DNA from 2 places in the Rummeliibacillus sp. NPDC094406 genome. Region 2 is predicted to be linked to the other one. Evidence: predicted binding sites of a transcription regulator. Region 2 holds the regulator's gene; the other holds the start of a gene.
The links. Region 2 encodes LexA, which represses DNA repair genes until DNA is damaged. Its sites were predicted from a motif close to CGAACATATGTTCG; they were not measured.
Positions count from the first base shown of each region.

Region 1: ACIQ4I_RS14645 (Y-family DNA polymerase) is a predicted target of LexA. The motif match lies at 1,989-2,002, and genes of this name have one in related genera.

Region 1 covers NZ_JBIWGZ010000005.1:175,352-178,784, forward strand. Annotated here, with positions in the region: gene ACIQ4I_RS14640 (YolD-like family protein) at 90-425, opposite strand; gene ACIQ4I_RS14645 (Y-family DNA polymerase) at 714-1,970, opposite strand; gene ACIQ4I_RS14650 (carbon-nitrogen family hydrolase) at 2,344-3,132, opposite strand; gene ACIQ4I_RS14655 (pyridoxal phosphate-dependent aminotransferase) at 3,294-3,433, shown strand, end outside.
Region 2 covers NZ_JBIWGZ010000002.1:139,798-143,230, reverse strand. Annotated here, with positions in the region: gene ACIQ4I_RS05440 (YolD-like family protein) at 1-212, shown strand, start outside; gene ACIQ4I_RS05435 (hypothetical protein) at 265-612, opposite strand; gene ACIQ4I_RS05430 (hypothetical protein) at 1,179-1,439, shown strand; gene lexA (transcriptional repressor LexA) at 1,466-2,080, opposite strand; gene yneA (cell division suppressor protein YneA) at 2,248-2,562, shown strand; gene ACIQ4I_RS05415 (YneB family resolvase-like protein) at 2,559-3,215, shown strand; gene ACIQ4I_RS05410 (aminotransferase-like domain-containing protein) at 3,426-3,433, opposite strand, start outside.

The sequences.
Region 1 (3,433 bases), on a different contig from region 2:
TTATGATAATCATATTATTTCCTTTTACGTCATTTGTCAATGAATTTTTAGAAAAAATCAACTATTTTAAAATATCTTTATTTTTCATTTTATGCAAGAACCTTTATATGGAGAATGACTTCTACATCAATCCAATTATTTGTACGTTGTGTGGTGTCGTATAAACAAAGCTTTTTTTCTTCGCCTTTGAGTTCCGTAATGACACCTCTATTTTGAGTACTTGCTCGCTGATGCCAAACTTCTAGTAATACTTCTTTCTTGCCGTAATAAGCTTGCATTAGTTCTTCTTCTAATGCTTGCAATGTCCATTCATCAAATGCAGGTTTTGCAATCTGCTGTGTCTCCTGTTGCCAAATTCTTAGCCTTTGCACATGTTCTGGTAGCATCATCGCAGTCCACTTTATATTCCCTCGATCACGTATCAAGCTGATATCTCCTTTACAAATTCATTTGGTCTGCATAATTTTATGCTAAGGCTTTGTTTAACAATACTGTTGATATTTCATCAGTTTTGCTTTCATCGTGGACGCTTTCCGTTCTAGTAAGATTCATTAAATAATCAACAATATCCTATAACAGAGCCTATGCTAAAGATCTTTCCCCTGTTTTCAGTTATCCACAGCTGAGTTATCCACACTAACTTCCCTTTTTGCATATTACATTCACTTAGATGCATAATCCGTTTGTTTTCCAGATGCATAAATATACAGTTTCTATTTTTTATGTCCGCCGAGTAATTTGGAGCGCTTAATCGCCGTGCCTGCGTCTGTATAAGATACAGCCCGTAATACTGCTGAAGAACCATAGTTAGTGCGAAGCTGGTCCATCGTGGCACCAAGTTTACGACGCCTCCAACGAGTTGCATCAAAAAAGCTGAGCTGCATGGAATTTTCTGATTCTAGTTTTGTAATACTGATACTAATTTGCCGTACAGGACGTTCATTGTATTGTTCATTTAATATTTGTTGGCAAACACGATAAATGACCATTGTATCGTTGGTTGCTTCATCAATTGTGCGCGAACGTTGGAAACCTCCTCCAAAGGCATTTTTGCTATAAGAAATTCCCAGTGTAATGGTACGTCCTACTTTATAAGCTTCCCGTGCTCTTCTTGCCACATCCTCACACATTTCAAGAAGAACCGCTAACACTTCCTTTTTGGTGTTGTAATCTCGCATCAATATTTGACTTTTTCCATAACTAATTTGACCTTCTATCAGTGGTGCTTCACCTACTTTTGATAAATCGACGCCCCGAGCATGATAGTATAGCTGATTGCCCATAATACCGAAATGCTTTTCGAGTGTTGCTAAATCAGCATGAGCTAAATCACCAACAGAGAAAATCCCCATATTATTAAGCGTTCGTTCTGTTCGATGTCCAATTCCCCACATCTTCGATAAAGGTGTAACTGGCCACAGTTTTTTTTCCACGTCTTCATAATCCCATTTGGCAAAGCCTGTTTTTTTCGCATCTAAATCGAGTGCAAGTTTTGCTAACAGCATATTCGGTCCCATGCCAACTGTACTTGTAATTTCAAATTGTCGATAAAGTTCATCTTGAATTTGGTGTGCTGTTTCTACTGGATCTCCCCACAGTTTTTCGGTACCAGTAAGGTCGACAAAACTTTCGTCAATGCTATATACATGAATAGCTTCCTTCGGTACATAACTATTCAATAGCTTGGTAATTTCAACCGACATACGAACAAAATATTCCATCTTCGGTTCAAATAAATGAATATCTGGATGCTTCGGTATTTCATATAGTCGTGTTCCTGTTTTCACTTGAAATCGTTGCTTCATAATTGGAGAAGCAGCTAGAACAATACTCCCTTTTTGCTGAAAGTTTCCTACAACTGCAATCGCCTCTTTTTCAACATCTAAATGAGCCCACGATGCCATACAGCTAGCATAAAAACATCGCATATCTACACACATAACCGACCTTCTCGGCAGATTTTCATACAGCACAGCACACCTCCATAAGGAACATTTGTTCTTATTTTAAAATGAGATAAGTGAGATGACAAGTAGGAAGTCGTACTTTACCAATAAACGACAATGTTTTTGTTATAAGTATCCTGTGAAGTAATTTTTTATATGACCTATGTTATATATATGTTGCTTTGAGAAGGTTTTTAGAATGGCTTTATTGCTATGATGGAGATTTTTATAGGGGCTATCTACGTTTTTAGGAAATCAATCCACGAAATTTTAAATTGTATCTACGTCCTGTGAAATTGACGTCTCCAATTTAGGAATCTTTATCTTCTTTCTTGATGTGACTTCATTAAAAATAAAAACCCACTCTACTAAGATATAGTAAAATGGGTCAATGAATTTATTTCAAAATATCCTTATACAATTCTGGACGTCGATCATCATACACTGGAATCTTCTTACGTACCTCATCCACTTTCGAGAAATCAACATCGACTATGGAAAGTTCTTCATCTTCGTTACCTGTCCACAGTACTTCGCCCCATGGTTCAATCACCATTGATTGACCATTAAAGTTTTCTACTTTATTGCTAATACGGTTAATTGCAACTATGAAGCATTGATTCTCAATGGCACGTGCCTGCAATAATACTTTCCAGTGATCGATTCTCGGGGTTGGCCATTGGGCCGATACAAATATAACTTTCGCGCCGTTTAACGCATGAAGACGAAGCCATTCTGGGAAACGAATATCATAACAAATCACTCCAGCAGCTTGCAAATCTCCCAATTCAAAATTATTTTGCCCCTCACCCGCAGATAGATGTAAGTGTTCATCCATTAAGCGGAATAAATGTGCTTTGTCATACTCGCCAACTATTTCGCCATGGAGATTCACTGTATACATTGTATTGAAGAATCCGTCTACTTTTTTCGTTGCTACTGAACCACCTACAATATGAATATGTAGCTCTGAAGCTAATGCTTGAAGGAATTTCTTCGTTCTCTCACCATTCACATCTGCTAATTCCTCTAATTTTTCTAATGCATAGCCCGTATTCCACATTTCAGGTAAAATAACGAGCTCTGCTCCTTTACTAGCCGCTTCTCGAATAAACGCTTCTGCCCTTGTAAAATTTTTTTCAACATCTCCAAAAGCTACGTTTAATTGAATACATCCTATCTTCATTTTTGCACCACCTATAGACATTTTCTTAAAAAGGTTATACTATTTTCACTAAATCATTTTTAAATTCAGAAAATTCATTTTCTTCTATTCTAGCGATATCTAATTCAAATGTATAGTACATGGACTTAGCACTTTTAATTATCAATTGGAGGGAAATATTTATGGAGTTATCAACAAAACTAAAAAATTTACCGAAACAATTCTTTGCACACCTCGTTAAACAAGTAAGTGACGCCGTTGCAGAAGGAAGAGATGTAATTAATCTAGGACAAGGAAATCCAGATCAGCCTACACCAGCACA
Region 2 (3,433 bases):
AGATGAATCTAATGATGGCTTTAAATATAAAATTAGAGCTTGAATATAAAATATGGAACGATGGGAAGTTTGAATATCACCGAGGAGTAATCACAAGAATCAACGAACAAACAAAAGAGTTTTATTATAGTGATCCGTTCTTAAATATCCGTGGTCCAATTAATTTGGAAGAAGTAGTCGATATCTCACCGATTGATTATAGAGAAATTTAAATCTTGTTAAAAATATTTATCCCCTCAACCATACGGAAGAGGGGCTTTTAGTTTAAAATAATTTCTTCATTAATGAACTATAAGTTTTATCATCAACTTCAAGTAAGCTTTTCTTACCATCATTAAATTCAATGGCAATTGTGTGTGTGCCTTTAGATTTTGCACTAAGAGCCGCTAACCAACCTACTGGTCCTAAAATTACTCCACCTACAAACGCTCGTCCAACGGCAGATGTAGCACTTTTTCGGGTTTCTTCTGTTATAAGCTCATATTCTTTTACATTTTCTTTAGTAAGATCAAGTGTTTTAAAGAGGCTAGTAGCAATAGAAACTATACCTAAAGTGTGAAGAACATTTTTACCTTGATAATCACCAGCAATTACTTTATTTTTTGCGCCCAATATTATAACCACCTTTCCAATATATAGTATAATAACAAATAGAAGGTATGGATAGATTTTTTTGAAAATGGAGTTCCTTCTATTATAATTGTTAAAATTAGTTTTCAGTGGATTGACCACAAAATGACCACAAAAGCCACAAAATGACCACGAATATGAAACAAGATAAAAAACAATAAATACACATTTGCGATAAAACAAGCATTTATGATATGTTAAATACAAGTAGATTATCCGTGTTTAATAAAATTTGAAATGGAAGGTTTAATATTTCTCGGACCAAAATAATTTATATATTGTATAAATCAGACCAAAATCAGACCAAAATGACACCATTTATTAAATATCGATATAGCTACAAAATCTATAAAATCAGCCATTAAACAATGATAAGTATCTATAAATAACCTTTGTTTATAATCCGTACGCAAGTACACCAATGGGAACGTGACCAATACATGAAAATGTATTAAGATATAAAGCGTTGGGGCTCTAAGCCTCAACGCTTTTTCTTTTTCCACGGGAATTTTACGATTAATGCATCTGGTATACAAGGAAAAATATTAATGGGAGTTTTAGGTGAGGGAAATAGCCGTATACTTGCAGAATTGGGAATTGGAACAATTTATGAAGCACGTATCATCGGTCGTATTTTAGAGCATGAAAAGTGTATAAAACGACCGTATTGCATTTTGATCAATCATACTTTTGGCGGTACCATTCAAGCTGTTCATATTGAATGCTTATCAAAAAATTATTTAGTCTTAAAACGTAAAAATCAAATAACGCAAAATAAAAAAGCATTCAAATCTATCTTATTAGAATAGATTTGGATACTTTTTCATATGATTGATTAGTGAACGTTACGATATAAACCAACCACTTTCCCAAGAACAGAGACACTTTCTACAATAATCGGGTCCATTGAAGAGTTTTCTGGTTGGAGTCGGAAAAAACCATCTTCTTTATAGAAGCGTTTTACAGTAGCTTCATTTTCTTCTGTCATAGCGACAATAACATCACCATTATTGGCTGTTGCTTGTTGTTTTACTATGACATAATCGCCGTCTAAAATACCGGCCTCGATCATAGATTCGCCCATGATTTCAAGCATGAAAATATGATCATCTGAAGTTCCATAATAGTTTGGAATAGGGAAATATTCTTCTATATTTTCAATAGCTGTAATCGGCAGACCAGCAGTAACTTTTCCAACTAGTGGAACATGCATTACACCTTGTTTTGAAATATTATCTTGATCCAAAATTTCTATTGCACGAGGTTTTGTTGGATCGCGACGAATAAGTCCTTTGCTTTCAAGTCTATTTAAATGTCCGTGGACAGTAGAACTTGATGCTAATCCTACAGCTTCGCCAATCTCTCGGACGGAAGGTGGGTATCCTTTTGAACGAACTTCTTCTTTAATAAATTCAAGTATATCTTCTTGTCTTTTCGATACTTTTTTCAATCCATTCACCTCTTATCTTAGTATTCTTCTAATTGTTAAATTTAGTATAGCATTACCGAACAAAAAATGCAAACGTAGGTTCGAAAAAGTGTTTGACAAAAAACAAGTGTTCGGTTTATATTGAGAACATACATTCCGAACAAACATTCGATGGAAGGAAGATTCATATGAACTGGGTTAATAGAAATCAAAATGCAGCATTACTAATCATATTCGTAACAATTGGTATGATCATTCTTTTTATATCAAATAGAGATACGACAAAATATACTAATATTGAAATACAAGAAGGAGATACACTATGGGCATTATCCGATCAATACAAAGGTGATTTATCAAATGACGAGTGGGTACGCTTAGTGAAAAATGAAAACAATATGTTTGACGATAAAATAATAGCTGGTCATACTTTAATTATTCCAGATTATAAAAAATCAATTTCAAAAGATGAAGGAATAGAATTGGCGAGTGACAGAAAATGATGAATAATAAGGCAGTATTGTATTGTCGTGTAAGCACAGAAAAGGAAACACAAGATACATCAATAGAAAGACAAGAGATTGAACTAAGAGACTTTGCAAAATCAGAAGGATATGAAGTAGCAGAAGTATTTACGGACAGACATAGTGGTTATGATATTGATCGTGAAGGTTTATTAGATTTACTAGAGTTTATGAAGGAATATCACATTTTCACCTTATTTGTTCAAGATGAGACACGTTTAGGACGTGGTAATGGACGAATGGCCGTTTTGCATTTATTGCAAAAGATGAATGTTGATATATTTACCTTAAGTGATTCCGGCAATATTAAGTTGAATGATATGGATACTATGTTGCTTGAAATTTTAGCTCTTGTAGAGGAGTATCAACGAAAATTACATAATGCGAAAATACGCCGAGGTATGAAAAGAGCTGTTCAAAATGGATACAGACCCGAAAATAATTTGAAGGATCGAGGTAATCCGGAAGGCAGAGACCGGATAGATGTGCCTATTGAACAAATAATTAGCTTAAGACAAAAAGGCATGACCTTTGAAGAAATAACTTCAACTTTAAATGGCTTAGGTTTTCAAATTAGTAAAGCAACTGTTCACAGACGTTTTAAAGAATATGAAGAAGAACAGGATAAATAAGTTTTCAGTTCATTTAATATTTCACAATGTTTAATATCTACCATTAAGAAAAGGCGTTCTTAAATTTGATTGATATTCGAAAGGAATTGTTATTGTGCCAGAGATTACACAAAGCGTAAGAAAGCTTTGTGCACTTAATGCTAGCGCTTTAGAGAAAAATTCGACAATATCCAATAACATAGCTTTAAGAAAAAGCAGTTGTATTCCATGCTATGGAG